Regions from separate parts of the Pantoea sp. X-Soil-MYKO-1785 genome, predicted to be linked through region 1. Evidence: predicted binding sites of a transcription regulator. Region 1 holds the regulator's gene; each other region holds the start of a gene.

Region 1 (3,555 bases):
TTTACGCCGTGGCAGCCGCTGCCGCAAAACACCGATATCCTGTTTTACGAAGGACTGCACGGTGGCGTAGTGACCGCCCAGCATAACGTGGCGGAACATGTCGACCTGCTGGTAGGCGTGGTGCCGATTGTTAACCTCGAGTGGATTCAGAAGCTGGTGCGTGACACCAGCGAACGCGGCCATTCGCGTGAAGCAGTAATGGATTCGGTGGTGCGTTCAATGGAAGATTACATTAATTTCATTACGCCACAGTTCTCGCGCACCCACCTGAACTTCCAGCGGGTGCCGACGGTCGACACTTCGAATCCGTTTGCCGCCCGCGCGATTCCGTCACTGGATGAGAGCTTCGTGGTGATCCATTTTCAGGCGCTGGACGATATCGACTTTCCTTATCTGCTGGCGATGCTGCAGGGATCGTTCATTTCGCATATCAATACGCTGGTGGTGCCGGGCGGGAAAATGGGGCTGGCGATGGAGCTGATCATGGGTCCGCTGGTGAAGCGGCTGGTGGAAGGCAAGCGGATAGAGTAAGAGGCCAGCAAAAACCGCTCTGAGAGCAGATGTCTTTAACAAAGATAGTAAAACTGGCTTTCCTGCGGCTAAAGACTTACCCCTGGGCAGGCTTCAGGGAGCATACACCTTTCGCAAAGACGCAAAACCGCTATCCCTGGCAGGCTCAGCGCGGGCCATCCCTGGCCCGCGATGCTTTGCTACAGGCATATGCTCCCTTCGCTTCACGTCCGACAACCGCATCCGGTTTCAGGAAGGTCGCTACAGACAAACCCTGGGCAGAAAGAATCTGGCAGCAATAGATAAGTTCAACACGCAGGGAACCGGGTCAGAAGAGGAAAGCGTCCCGCGCCAGGGACGGCGCGGGTCGAGCGGCCAGGGATTGGCTTAAGCGACTTTCCGATCTGACCCGGTTCCCTGCCCAGGCACAGTCTTAAATCAACCTGCATCAGATACTGGAAGTGAAGTTAGCAGGTCTGCAATGACCCTTGCGGCTATTACAGTTCGATCACTTCATAGCTGTGGGTGATGGTGACGCCTTTACCCAGCATGATAGCGACCGAGCAATATTTTTCAGCAGAAAGATCCACCGCGCGTGAGACCGCCTTATCCTGTAGCGCTTTGCCGCTCACGATAAAGTGCAGGTTGATGTGCGTAAAGATTCGCGGCGCTTCTTCACGACGTTCTGAGGTCAGTTTCACTTCACAATCAGCCACATCGTTGCGACCTTTTTGCAGAATTGAAACCACGTCGATGGCGCTGCATCCGCCTGCCGCCATCAGCACCATCTCCATTGGGCTGGGCGCTTTATCACCCGAATTGCCATCCATTAACACCTGATGACCGGATGACGACTCACCGAGGAATGTCAGTCCTTCTACCCATTTCACTCTTGCCTGCATGATTTTCGCTCCAGAATATGCGGTTTTGCCGTCAGAGTACGCTTTCGCCTGGTAAACAGCAATCCAGAGAAATCCGCTGTTAGCTGAAGCGAGACAACAGAAGACAGTCGGCAAAAGCTGTGCTACAAACAGTGCTGAAAATATTTTTCGTCACCTGATGGCGAAGCCGGGAAGAATGATGCGCACTGCGCCGAATGCAGCCCGAATAATTTCCTGTAAGGGAAACGCTTGAAGCTTTCATCGCCTGACAGGGAAAACTGCCCCCTGTATTTTGGGCACGATTACAACAGAGGATAATAGCGAATGGTTCTCGGCAAACCGCAAACAGACCCTACACTCGAATGGTTCCTGTCCCATTGCCATATTCACAAGTATCCATCCAAAAGTACGCTGATTCATCAAGGTGAAAAAGCTGAAACGCTTTACTACATCGTGAAAGGTTCCGTTGCGGTTCTGATCAAAGATGAAGAAGGCAAAGAGATGATTCTTTCTTACCTGAATCAGGGCGATTTCATTGGCGAGCTTGGCCTGTTCGAAGAAGGTCAGGAGCGCAGCGCCTGGGTACGTGCGAAAACCGCGTGCGAAGTGGCGGAGATTTCCTACAAGAAATTCCGTCAGCTGATCCAGGTTAACCCGGATATCCTGATGCGACTGTCGTCGCAGATGGCGCGTCGCCTGCAGGTTACGTCTGAAAAAGTGGGTAACCTCGCTTTCCTCGACGTGACCGGACGCATTGCTCAGACTCTGCTTAACCTGGCGAAGCAGCCAGACGCCATGACGCATCCCGACGGCATGCAAATTAAAATTACTCGTCAGGAAATTGGCCAAATCGTTGGTTGTTCACGTGAAACCGTGGGCCGTATTTTGAAGATGCTGGAAGATCAGAATCTGATCTCTGCACACGGCAAAACCATCGTCGTTTACGGCACCCGCTAATTCCTGTCACCCACGGCGTGATGGCAACATCGCGCCGTTATTGTTTGTGTTGGGCCGATGTGGCGTCGAATTATTTACCATCCTGAAGTCAACTACGCCTTGCGGCAAACCCTGGTGCTCTGTCTGCCCGTGGCGCTGGGCTGGCTGGCTGGCGACCTGCAAAAAGGTCTGCTGTTCTCGTTAGTTCCCGCCTGTTGCAATATCGCCGGTCTGGATACCCCGCATAAACGCTTCTTCAAACGCCTGATTGTCGGCGGCAGCCTGTTTGCGCTCGGCAGCTTCCTGATTCAGTGGCTGACGCAGCACGCCATTCCGCTGCCGCTGATTCTGTTCGCCTTGCCGTTGCTGCTGGGGGTCACCGGCGAAATCAGTCCGCTACACGGCCGCCTGCTGCCCGGCACCCTGATCGCCGCCATCTTCACGCTGAGCCTGATTGGCCGTATGCCGATCTATGTGCCGCCGCTGCTCTATATCGGCGGCACGCTATGGTATGGGCTGTTTAACTGGTTCTGGTTCTGGCTGTGGAAAGAGCAGCCGATGCGTGAAAGCCTGAGCCTGATCTACCGCGAACTGGCCAACTATTGCGATGCCAAATATACCCTGCTGACCCAGCTGACCGACCCGGAAAAGGCCCTGCCGCCGCTGCTGGCGCGCCAGCAGAAAGTGGTCGATATGATCACCACCTGTTACCAGCAGATGCACATGCTTTCCGCCAGCCGGGATCACAGCCATAAGCGGCTGACCCGCGCCTTTCAGGTGGCGCTGGACCTGCAGGAACACATCTCGGTCAGCCTGCATCAGCCGGAAGAGGTGCAGAAACTGGTGGAGCAGAGCCATGCCGAAGCGGTGATCCGCTGGAATGCCCAGACTATTTCGGCCCGCTTACGGGTGCTGGCGGATAACATTCTCTATCACCAGTTGCCGGATCGTTTTGGCATGGAGAAGCAGCTCAGCGCGCTGGAAAAAATTGCCCGTCAGCATCCTGATAATCCGGTGGGGAATTTCTGCCTCTATCACTTCAATCGTATTGCGCGGGTGCTTCGCACCCAAAAGCCGCTCTATCAACGTGACCTGATGGCCGATCGCCAGCGCCGTCTGCCGCTTTTGCCGGCGCTGCGCAGCTACCTGTCGTGGCGTTCATCGGCGCTGCGCACCGCCGGTCGCTTTGCGGTGATGCTGATGCTGGGCAGCGCGCTGGCGCTGTTTT
Region 2 (3,555 bases), 3.0 Mb from region 1:
CCGCCATCTTTGCCGGTAATTTCAATCATGCCTTACTGGAAGATGACGGCGAAGAGGGACGTTTATTGCAGTTGTTCAAAACGGTGGCGCGCCAGCAGGTATTTAATCATTCCGAAGTGGAACAGCTGGAATTACAGGGATATCGGGTTATTAAGGGATTACTGGAAATTTATCAGCCGCTAATGCTGCTCAATTATGAATCGTTTACCACGCTGATAAATGAAGACTTTCTGCGGCACCATCCGATTGAAACCCGGCTTTTTCATAAACTTTCCGGCAAGCATCGTAAAGCTTATCTGCATAAAATGCGCACCCTGGTAGTGGAGCATAAATATGAGCGCCTGCTGTGGGAGCGATATTATCGTTTTCGTCTGATTCAGGATTATATTAGCGGGATGACCGATCTCTATGCCTGGGATGAGTACCGTCGGCTGATGGCTGTCGAATAATCATCAATTGTAAAGAGCGCGAATAAATTTTTACCTTTGCTTGAAACTTTAAAAGGAACTTCGCGCTAAAACATTTATCTCAACACCGACCACAGCAATGGTCTGAACAGTTATCCTCAAGAGAAACCAAAAATGAAAAAAAAGAGTTTAATGCTAAGTGCGCTGGCCCTGAGCCTGAGTATGGCCCTGGCGCCCGTCACGGTTTCCGCTGCGCAAACCGCCTCTTCTGATAGTCAGCAACTGCCGAGCCTGGCACCGATGCTGGAGAAGGTGATGCCGTCAGTGGTGAGTATCAGCGTTGAAGGCACCACCACGGTGAAAACGCCGCGCATGCCACAGCAGTTCCAGCAGTTCTTTGGCGATAACTCGCCTTTCTGTCAGGACGGCTCACCGTTCCAGAGTTCACCGATGTGCCAGAGCGGTGACGGCTCTGATGGCGGTGCCCCGGTGCCGAATACCCAACAGGAAAAATTCCGCGCATTGGGATCTGGCGTGGTGATCAATGCTGAAAAAGGCTATGTGGTAACCAACAACCACGTGGTGAATAACGCCACCAAAATTCAGGTCCAGCTGAGCGATGGCCGCCGCTATGACGCCAAAGTGATCGGTAAAGATCCCAGCTCCGACATTGCGTTGATTCAGCTGCAGGACGCAAAAAACCTCACGGCGGTGAAACTGGCCGACTCTGACAATCTGCGGGTCGGTGACTACACCGTGGCGATCGGTAACCCGTATGGCCTGGGTGAAACGGTGACCTCAGGTATCGTTTCCGCGCTGGGCCGTAGCGGTCTGAATGTGGAAAACTACGAGAACTTTATCCAGACCGATGCGGCGATTAACCGGGGTAACTCCGGCGGCGCGCTGGTTAACCTTAACGGCGAACTGATCGGCATTAACACCGCGATTCTGGCACCGGATGGCGGCAACATCGGTATCGGCTTTGCTATCCCGAGCAACATGGTGAAAAACCTGACGGCGCAGATGGTGGAGTTTGGTCAGGTTAAACGTGGTGAACTGGGTGTGATGGGCACCGAGCTTAACTCTGAGCTGGCGAAAGCGATGAAGGTCGATGCACAGCGCGGAGCCTTTGTCAGCCAGGTACTGCCTGGTTCGGCGGCGGCGAAAGCCGGTATCAAAGCCGGCGATGTGGTGGTCTCGATGAACGGCAAGCCACTGAACAGTTTTGCTGCGCTGCGTGCTGAAGTCGGTTCACTGCCGATTGGCACCACCCTGAAACTGGGTCTGCTGCGTGACGGCAAACCGCTGGACGTGTCGGTTCAGCTGCAACAGAGCAGCCAGGCAAAAGTCCAGTCAGCCACCATCTACACCGGCATTGAAGGGGCCGATCTCAGCAACAGCGACACCGGTGATAAAGGGGTTCGGGTGGATAACGTCAAAGCGGGCAGCGCTGCCGCCCGTATCGGCCTGAAAAAAGGCGACGTGATTCAGGGCGTGAACCAGCAGCCGGTGACCAACCTCGGCGAACTGCGTAAGATCCTTGATGCCAAACCGTCGGTGCTGGCGCTCAACGTCAAGCGCGGCGACAGCAGCATCTACCTGCTGATGCAGTAAGCGGCAAGCTATTGCTATCAGGCGGACTTCGGTCCGCCTTTTTTATTGCTTCAATCCGCGTCGGTAAGAGTGTGATGCTGGCCGCAAATTTACTAAATGCCCACCTGGCTCTGTGCAATTGCACAATGTTCTGCTCGCTCTGCATGCGTATTCTATCTCTTCCCCTCTTTTTCAGGAGTAATGGATGGCTACCTATCATCTTGATGCCCGGCTGGCGCAGGATATCGTGGCGCGCACCATGAAAATTATTGACAGCAATGTCAACGTGATGGATGCGCGCGGCCGGATTATTGGCAGCGGCGACCGCGAGCGCATTGGGGAATTGCACGAAGGCGCACTGCTGGTGCTCTCTCAGGGTCGGGTGGTGGACATTGATGAAGCGGTGGCGAAACATCTGCACGGGGTACGACCCGGCATTAATCTGCCGCTGCGGATAGACGGCGATATCGTCGGGGTAATCGGCCTGACCGGTGAGCCGCTGGCGCTGCGGCATTATGGGGAGCTGGTCTGTATGACCGCCGAGATGATGCTGGAGCAGGCGCGACTGCTGCATATGCTGGCGCAGGATAGCCGACTGCGTGAAGAGCTGGTGCTGAACCTGATTCGCAGCGATACCCTGTCGCCGCAGCTGACCGAATGGGCGCAGCGGCTCGGCATCGATCTTAATCAGCCACGGGTAGTAGCCGTAGTGGAGGTTGATAGCGGCCAGCTGGGGGTCGATAGTGCAATGTCAGAGCTGCAGCAGCTGCAAACGTTGTTGGTTACGCCGGAACGGGACAACCTGATCGCCATTGTTTCGCTAACCGAAATGGTGGTGCTGAAGCCGGCGCTGAATGGACACGGCCGTTACGATCAGGAGGATCATCGTCGTCGGGTCGAGCAGCTGTTACAACGCATGAAGGAGAGCGGCCATTTACGGATGCGGATTGCGCTGGGAAACTTTTTCACCGGCCCCGGCAGTATTGCGCGTTCCTATCGTACCGCCCGCACCACCATGATGGTGGGCAAACAGCGCATGCCTGAGGTGCGCAGCTATTTTTATCAGGACCTGGTGCTGCCGGTGCTGCTCGACAGTCTGCGTGGCGGCTGGCAGGCCAATGAACTGGCGCGGCCACTGGCGAAACTCAAGAGCATGGATAATAACGGCTTGCTGCGGCGAACGCTGATCGCCTGGTTCACCCATAATGTGCAGCCGAGCGCGACCGCACGTGCGCTGTTTATTCATCGTAATACGCTGGAGTATCGGCTGAACCGGATTTCGGAGCTAACCGGGCTGAACCTCGGTCACTTTGACGATCGGCTGCTGCTTTATGTGGCGCTGCAGCTGGATGAGCAGGGATGATCGGGGCCATACTGGCGGCATAAAAAAGGCCAGCAGCGCTGGCCTTTTCGACACTGACAGCAGATTAACGACCGTTGCGGGTCAGTTTTTCCAGGTCAGATTCGATTTCGGTAATCTTGTGTGACACGACGCTTTCCAGATGGCGCAGATCATCAAGAATTTTACGTTTCAGGTCCACTTCAACCTGGTCGC
Region 3 (3,555 bases), 480 kb from region 1:
CCAGCCGGTTCATCCGGGCAATCTGCTGGCCTTTGACCTGCGGAATCGCCTCAACCAGCGTCTGATAGATGGTATCGCCGCCTGGCGCTTCACCAACGCCGGTATGGCCGGCGCTGTCGGTGAGCACCACGATGTTACGGGTGAAGCAGGCATTGTGTGCTCCGCCGATGTTAAGCAGCATGCTGTCATAACCGGCGACCGGGATAACCTGCATCTCTGTAATTACCGGTGAACTTTGCGTATGCATGTTGCGTCCTCTTATGGCCGGGTTTTCAGTTCGACACGTTTGATATCACCGGCAATCACCAGGAAGCTGAATGCGGCCATAAAGGCGTGAATACCCACATAGATCAGCGCACCTTCGAAGGATCCGCTGGTGGCGATGATGTAACCGATGGCAATCGGCGTCACGATGCCAGAGAGGTTACCGAACATGTTGAACATACCGCCGCTCAGGCCACTGATCTCTTTCGGTGCAGTATCTGCCATCACCGCCCAGCCCAGTGCGCCAATCCCTTTACCAAAGAACGCCAGCGCCATGAAGAACACCACCACCCATTCGGTTTCGGTGTAGTTACACATCACCATCGAAATGGAGAGCAGCATGCCAAGCACTATCGGCGTTTTACGGGCGATATTCAGCGAGCCGGTTTTGCGCATCAGCCAGTCAGAGATTACCCCGCCCAGTACGCCACCAAGGAAGCCGCACACCGCCGGAATCGAGGCAATAAAGCCCGCTTTCAGAATCGACATGCCGCGTGCCTGGACCAGATAGACCGGGAACCAGGTAATAAAAAAGTAGGTTAAGGCGTTAACGCAGTATTGACCGAGATAGATGCCTAACATCATGCGTGAAGTCAGCAGCTGTTTGATCTGGAACCACTTCTCGTTCCAGCTCACTTTACGGCTCTCCTTTTTAACATCCATATTGATCAGCGCACCGCCCTGCTCCATATACTCCAGCTCGGCTTTATTCACGCCAGGATGATCGGTAGGGTCGTGGATGACTTTCAGCCAGATAAAGCTGAGGATGATGCCGAGGCCGCCCATGAACCAGAACACGTGCGCCCAGCCCACTGAAGAGACCAGCCAGCCCATGATCGGTGCGAAGATGACGGTGGCGAAGTATTGCGCCGAGTTGAAGATCGCTACTGCGGTGCCGCGCTCCTGCGCCGGGAACCAGGCCGCAACGATGCGGCTGTTACCAGGAAAGGATGGCGCTTCGGCCAGCCCTACCAGGAAACGCAGGATAAACAGCGACATGATGATACCGAAGCCGCTGAACAGATCGACGAAGCCCTGCAGAAAAGTAAACAGCGACCAGGTAAAAATGCTCCAGAAATAGACCCGTTTTGAGCCGAAGCGGTCAAGCAGCCAGCCACCCGGAATCTGACCAATAACGTAAGCCCATGAGAAGGCAGAGAAGATGTAGCCCAGTCCGACTGAATCGAGGCCAATATCTTTGGACATCGCTGAACCGGCAATCGAAATGGTTGCGCGGTCGCCGTAGTTGAATGAGGTGACAATAAATAACATCACCACAATCCAGTAACGGGCGTTGGTGCGCTTCTGCACCGCTTCCGCTGTCTGGCTGAAACTATTCATGATGCACTCCTGAAATATAGCGTGAGCTACATTCGCTCTGACTGCATACACATCGCGTTGGGTATCAGAGAGAAATAAGGTTAAACACGGCGATCTTTTTTTTTGGCAAATCTTTATTACCCTTTTGCCGTTTCAGCGGCAGCCTGCCGGTTAACAGCCCTCATCAGCGCAGGCGGATAAGGCCGGTGCGGCAGGCAACAAATGGGTAAAGCGTCGTGACGGATAACCTGATCTGGTTAACGAAAATCAGTATAAGAACAGCCCGCAGCGATGACATTGGAGCATCGCCCTGGAATGGAATCGATGTTTACGGGATTATTTGGCATTTGCACAGAATCCTGCGGCATGGCTCACGGAACCTGTAAATATCGGTCGTTTAACCAGCCAGAAAGCCGGTTTCCCACGCTGTTTGTGAGGGTCTTCACTTGCTTTTGGTTAATCGACCCAAAACGTGGCTATAAATCCTTTCAAAGCCGGTCAATTGCACAATGTACAGCCCACAGCGCCTCCTTATACTGAAGCTGGCAAATAGTGAGCGACTGACGGGTAACAACACGACAACAACGCACCGCACAAGTACGGTACGACAGACGGGAAGGTGAGCGATGACCCCTACAACAACTGAACAACCGCTCTATATCAAAGTCCATGAGCACGATAATGTCGCGATTGTGGTCAACAGCCTCGGACTGCCAGCCGGCACCCGCTTTGCTGATGGCCTGACGCTGACTGAGCATGTGCCGCAAGGGCATAAAGTTGCGCTCAACGCGATCGCGCAGGGCGCAGCAATCGTGCGCTACGGCGAAATCATTGGTTATGCGCTGCGCGACATTGCCGAGGGCTGCTGGATTGATGAGTCGCTGGTGACGCTGCCAGAAGCGCCGCCGCTGGCCAGCCTGCCGCTGGCGACTCAGGTCCCTGCCGAACTGCCTGCGCTGGAAGGCTATACCTTTGAAGGCTATCGCAACGCCGATGGCAGCGTCGGAACGCGTAACCTGCTCGGCATCACCACCAGCGTGCACTGCGTGGCGGGCGTGGTAGATCATGTTGTGCAATTGATTGAGCGTGATTTACTGCCGCGCTATCCCAACGTCGATGGCGTTGTCGCCCTGAATCATCTTTATGGCTGCGGCGTGGCGATCAATGCGCCGGCGGCAGTGGTACCAATTCGCACCATCCACAACCTGGCGCTGAACGCTAATTTCGGCGGCGAAGTGATGATTGTCAGTCTGGGCTGCGAAAAATTACAGCCGGAAAGGCTGCTGACCGGCACGCCAGACGTACAGCCAATCTCGCTGGAAGAGCATGACATTGTGCGTCTGCAGGATGAGAAGCTGGTGGGATTCGGCGCCATGGTTGACGAAATTTTGCAGGTCGCCGAGCGTCACCTTAAGCGGCTGAATCAGCGCCAGCGTGAAACCTGTCCCGCCTCAGAGCTGATCGTCGGTATGCAGTGTGGCGGCAGCGATGCCTTCTCCGGCGTAACCGCCAATCCCGCCGTGGGCTTCGCCTCCGATCTGCTGGTGCGCTGTGGCGCCACCGTGATGTTCTCTGAAGTCACGGAGGTCCGTGATGCGATTCATCTGCTGACGCCGCGAGTGATTAATGAGGAGGTTGGTAAGCGCTTACTGGAGGAGATGGCCTGGTATGACGACTATCTCAATCAGGGTCAGACTGACCGCAGCGCTAACCCTTCGCCCGGCAATAAAAAAGGCGGGCTGGCCAACGTGGTGGAAAAAGCGCTCGGCTCCATTGCGAAATCGGGCCGCAGCGCGATTGTAGAAGTGCTGTCACCGGGACAGCGCCCTACCCGTCGCGGATTAATCTACGCCGCCACCCCCGCCAGTGATTTCGTCTGCGGTACCCAACAGATGGCCTCCGGCATTACCCTGCAGGTGTTTACCACCGGGCGCGGTACGCCTTACGGGCTGGCGGCCATTCCGGTGATCA
Region 4 (3,555 bases), 3.5 Mb from region 1:
CGGCGTTTACCGGCACATTTTCAACTGGCGGAAGGACATTAATCAGCATAAAGATCAGGTGGTGACGGCCGTTTTCAGCCAGGCAGCGGCTGGCCGCATCGGCTGAGGCGTTGAAGTTACAGGCATTTTTAAACGCTGAACGGCTGGCAGCACCGCACGAAAAAAAAACGGAGTGCCAGCAGAGGGAGGATTAACCTGGCAGAGAGAGTTCACCGCCCTGATCGATAGCCCGCTGCCAGGCGGCGCGCTGCTGGACGGTTTGCAGCCACTTCTGACTGGCTGGCATCTGCTCCATCCCGACACGTTGCGCCAGGGCCAGCAGCGGAAAGCTCATCTGAATGTCGGCGATACTGAAGCGCTGACCGGCGAACCACGGATTAGCCGCCAGATGCTGCTCAATCATTTTCATATGCGGTTGCAGCTGTTTATCGAGCCAGGCCTTCTGCACCCCTTTGCCAAACGCCGCGCCAACCGGGCGCAGCAGCCAGGGCACCGGCGCTTTCCCCATCTGTCCGAAGATCAGCTTCATCACCAGCAGCGGCATCAGCGAACCCTCGGCGTAGTGCAGCCAGTAGCGCGACTGCAACAACGACTCTTCGTCACTGAGTTTCAGCCGGAACTCGTGGTCATATTTCTGTTCCAGATATTCGAGAATCGCCCCGGATTCCGCCACCACCCGGTTTTCATCGGTAATCACCGGTGATTTGCCCAGCGGATGCACTTTTTTCAGCGCGTCGGGCGCCAGCATGGTCGGCTCGCGTTGATAACGTTTGATCTGATACGGCACTTCCAGCTCTTCCAGCAGCCATAGCACCCGATGTGAACGTGACTGCTCAAGATGGTGAACGGTGATCATCATGATTCCCTGTGTGTTGACCTTCCACCAGTATAGACGTCACTCCGGGTCCGGATGGTTGCCGTCCTGTTCCGGGTCGAGCAGCACCGCTCCCGACCCTTGTTGACCGAGCCGATCGCCAGGATTGCGCAGCGGACAGTCGCGCATCGACAGACAGCCGCAGCCGATGCAGCCATCCAGGTCGTTGCGCAGCCGGGTCAGGGTTTCGATACGCTTATCCAGCTCTTCGCGCCAGTGCTGAGTCAGGGCGTCCCATTCTGGGGCAGACATCCGCTTATTGGCCGGAATATGCTCAAGGCTGTCGCTGACGGTCGCCAGCGGAATACCGATGCGTTGCGCAATTTTGATGATAGCCACGCGTCGCAGCACATCACGACTGTAACGCCGCTGATTACCGCCGTTACGGGTGCTGGATATCAGCCCTTTGGTTTCATAGAAGTGCAGCGCTGACACCGCGACACCGCTGCGGCGCGCCACTTCGCCCGGCGTTAATACCGGTTTGGGGTAGTTGCGATCTTTTTTCATCTGGCTCTTTACCTCAAGTTAACTTGAGGAATTATACTCGCATCCCATCAAAACGACTAAACTCCCATTACCGCTTATTAAGCACCAGAAGGATGAGGCCATGATGCAAGAAGAGATCATTCATTCCCTGACGCACTGGATTGACCAGAATCTGGACAAAAGTTTGTCCATTGATGAAGTGGCAGCAAAATCGGGTTATTCGAAATGGCACCTGCAGCGGATGTTCCGTACCGTCACCAAACAGACGCTTGGCGGCTATATCCGTGAACGCCGCCTGACGCTGGCAGCCGAAGCGCTGTCTCAGACCCAACGCCCGGTGTTTGATATCGCGATGCAGTACGGCTATGACTCGCAGCAGACTTTCTCGCGGGTGTTTCGCCGCCAGTTTTCGCAGACGCCTACCGCCTACCGTCACACCATGCGCCGTCAGGCGATTCAGCGCCCTCGCCTGCTTAGCTTCGGCTGCAATGACAGCATGGCCAGCTTTACCCAGCGCACCACCGGCGAGTGCTGCCCGGTCCGTTAACTGTCAGGACGCCCGTCTTCGGGCGTGCCTGATCGCCTCTCTGATTTGCCCTTCTCGCTGTTCATATCTGCAACAATTTCCTGCCATACCAGTGTCAAATTTTGTTCAAAATTTCAAATCGGGTGATATAATGTGAGCCAAGTCACACTATGAACCTGGGTTGACGGCGCTAAAGCACTTCCTGACACGCTTTTCCGCCGCCGGTGATGTCCGCAAACTGTCAGGAATACTTACTGATATTGAGGTCCGGCCGATGGCTACGTTAACCACCAGTCTTCTTGTTATGCGTTGGGAATTGTTGAGCGCCGTAATGATGTTTTTCGCCAGCACCCTGAAAACCAAACTGCGTCAGGATAGTCACCATGTGATGGCGTTCATGTGTGGCGGGATTGGTTTAGGCATGACTTGCTGGTTCGTCACCGGTCTGATGGGGATTACCCTGAGCATGGAAAACGTGCATAACTTCATGGAAATCTCTAAGCACGCCTTCATCGACGTGATGAGTCAGGCGCCTGCTGAATGGCCGATGCCCTGATCGAATGACACCCTGACACTATTGCGTTGATCGCCTGATTTTTGCCAATAAAAAACCCCGCTTAGCGGGGTTTTTTACATTGCTGTGTGTGCTTAAACTTTCTTCAACATGGCAGGGATATTAACATCCTGCACTGTGACGCCCGGTCTCTGCGTTCCGCGGCGGTCCTGAATCCACATATCTCCCATCATCTGGTTTAAACCGCGATCCAATCCGGTCACCAGGCCTGCACCCGGCGTGAAAGTGAGTTCACCGAAATAGATCTGTTCGTCATGGATATACCAATCGACCCGCACGTAATCGAAATCACTGGCCAGCTTTTTGCTCAGATCGAGCGCATGTTGCAGTGACGGCAGAATCGGCGAGACATCCAGACCGGTATCGCGAATCTTGTGAAACGCCTCATTGAGGTTATTCACGTAGAAGTTCATCGACAGCAGCGGCTGGCAGCGGTTGTAGATCACCTGCAGCACATATTCGAACTTGCCATCACGCTTGTTGAACATGTGGAACTTGTAATCGATCGGCGCACTTTTGCCATCACCGATGTATTTCTCCACCAGGATACGCGGCTTGATGTAGCGATAGTGGATCTCACGTGCTTCGTTAGCGAAGTCGGTCTTCAGCCAGCGGTAGCAGTCGTGAATAATCTGCTGTTTGCGCAGCGCGTCTGGCTCTTCCAGCAGAATCTCCACCATGTTGGAGGCGTGGTTCGGCTTAATCACCGTCCCTTTCCAGCACGGTAAGCTGTTCAGCGTGGTCGGGTCAGTGGTTTCGTGTACCAGCGGAATCAGGTATTCATTACCGATTTTTTCGGCAATAAATTCACGCACCGAATATTTGTCCGACAGGCGGCCATAGTTCTGGTAATCGCCATAGACAAATTTACGGTACAACACCTTTTCGTTGAACACTTTTGGCTGACGCAGATTGGGCAGCTTTCTGAACTTGTGGAAGTAGTAGATGCGGTCCTGGTACGCCCAGGGCATCTTCTTAATAAAGTACTGCACACTTCTTCTGAGTTCTTCTTTCAACTTGAGCATATCGGACCTCATTTGTAGGTTTTGTAGTTGAGTGAGGAAACTTGAATCTTTTGAATGACGCCGTTTTTAA

What was found. The regulator CRP, encoded in region 1, controls carbon source genes, mostly activating them, when cyclic AMP is high. The targets are predictions, from matches to a motif close to ATGTGANNNNNNTCACAT.
Region 2: the regulator CRP is predicted to act here: its motif matches at 2,091-2,108, upstream of AC6I8D_RS03505 (CdaR family transcriptional regulator).
Region 3: the regulator CRP is predicted to act here: its motif matches at 2,015-2,032, upstream of garD (galactarate dehydratase).
Region 4: the regulator CRP is predicted to act here: its motif matches at 2,038-2,055, upstream of AC6I8D_RS01410 (YjcB family protein).

What each region holds. Positions count from the first base shown of each region.
Region 1 covers NZ_AP036000.1:3,815,282-3,818,836, forward strand. Annotated here, with positions in the region: gene AC6I8D_RS18160 (phosphoribulokinase) at 1-531, shown strand, start outside; gene AC6I8D_RS18165 (OsmC family protein) at 1,008-1,412, opposite strand; gene crp (cAMP-activated global transcriptional regulator CRP) at 1,716-2,348, shown strand; gene AC6I8D_RS18175 (YccS/YhfK family putative transporter) at 2,406-3,555, shown strand, end outside.
Region 2 covers NZ_AP036000.1:791,087-794,641, forward strand. Annotated here, with positions in the region: gene dgt (dGTPase) at 1-449, shown strand, start outside; gene degP (serine endoprotease DegP) at 582-2,021, shown strand; gene AC6I8D_RS03505 (CdaR family transcriptional regulator) at 2,206-3,363, shown strand; gene AC6I8D_RS03510 (DUF3461 family protein) at 3,428-3,555, opposite strand, start outside.
Region 3 covers NZ_AP036000.1:3,335,370-3,338,924, forward strand. Annotated here, with positions in the region: gene AC6I8D_RS15775 (enolase C-terminal domain-like protein) at 1-247, opposite strand, end outside; gene AC6I8D_RS15780 (MFS transporter) at 259-1,605, opposite strand; gene garD (galactarate dehydratase) at 2,211-3,555, shown strand, end outside.
Region 4 covers NZ_AP036000.1:314,326-317,880, reverse strand. Annotated here, with positions in the region: gene AC6I8D_RS01425 (glutathione S-transferase family protein) at 191-856, opposite strand; gene soxR (redox-sensitive transcriptional activator SoxR) at 896-1,381, opposite strand; gene soxS (superoxide response transcriptional regulator SoxS) at 1,482-1,907, shown strand; gene AC6I8D_RS01410 (YjcB family protein) at 2,161-2,442, shown strand; gene AC6I8D_RS01405 (ATP-grasp fold amidoligase family protein) at 2,535-3,485, opposite strand; gene AC6I8D_RS01400 (oligosaccharide flippase family protein) at 3,494-3,555, opposite strand, start outside.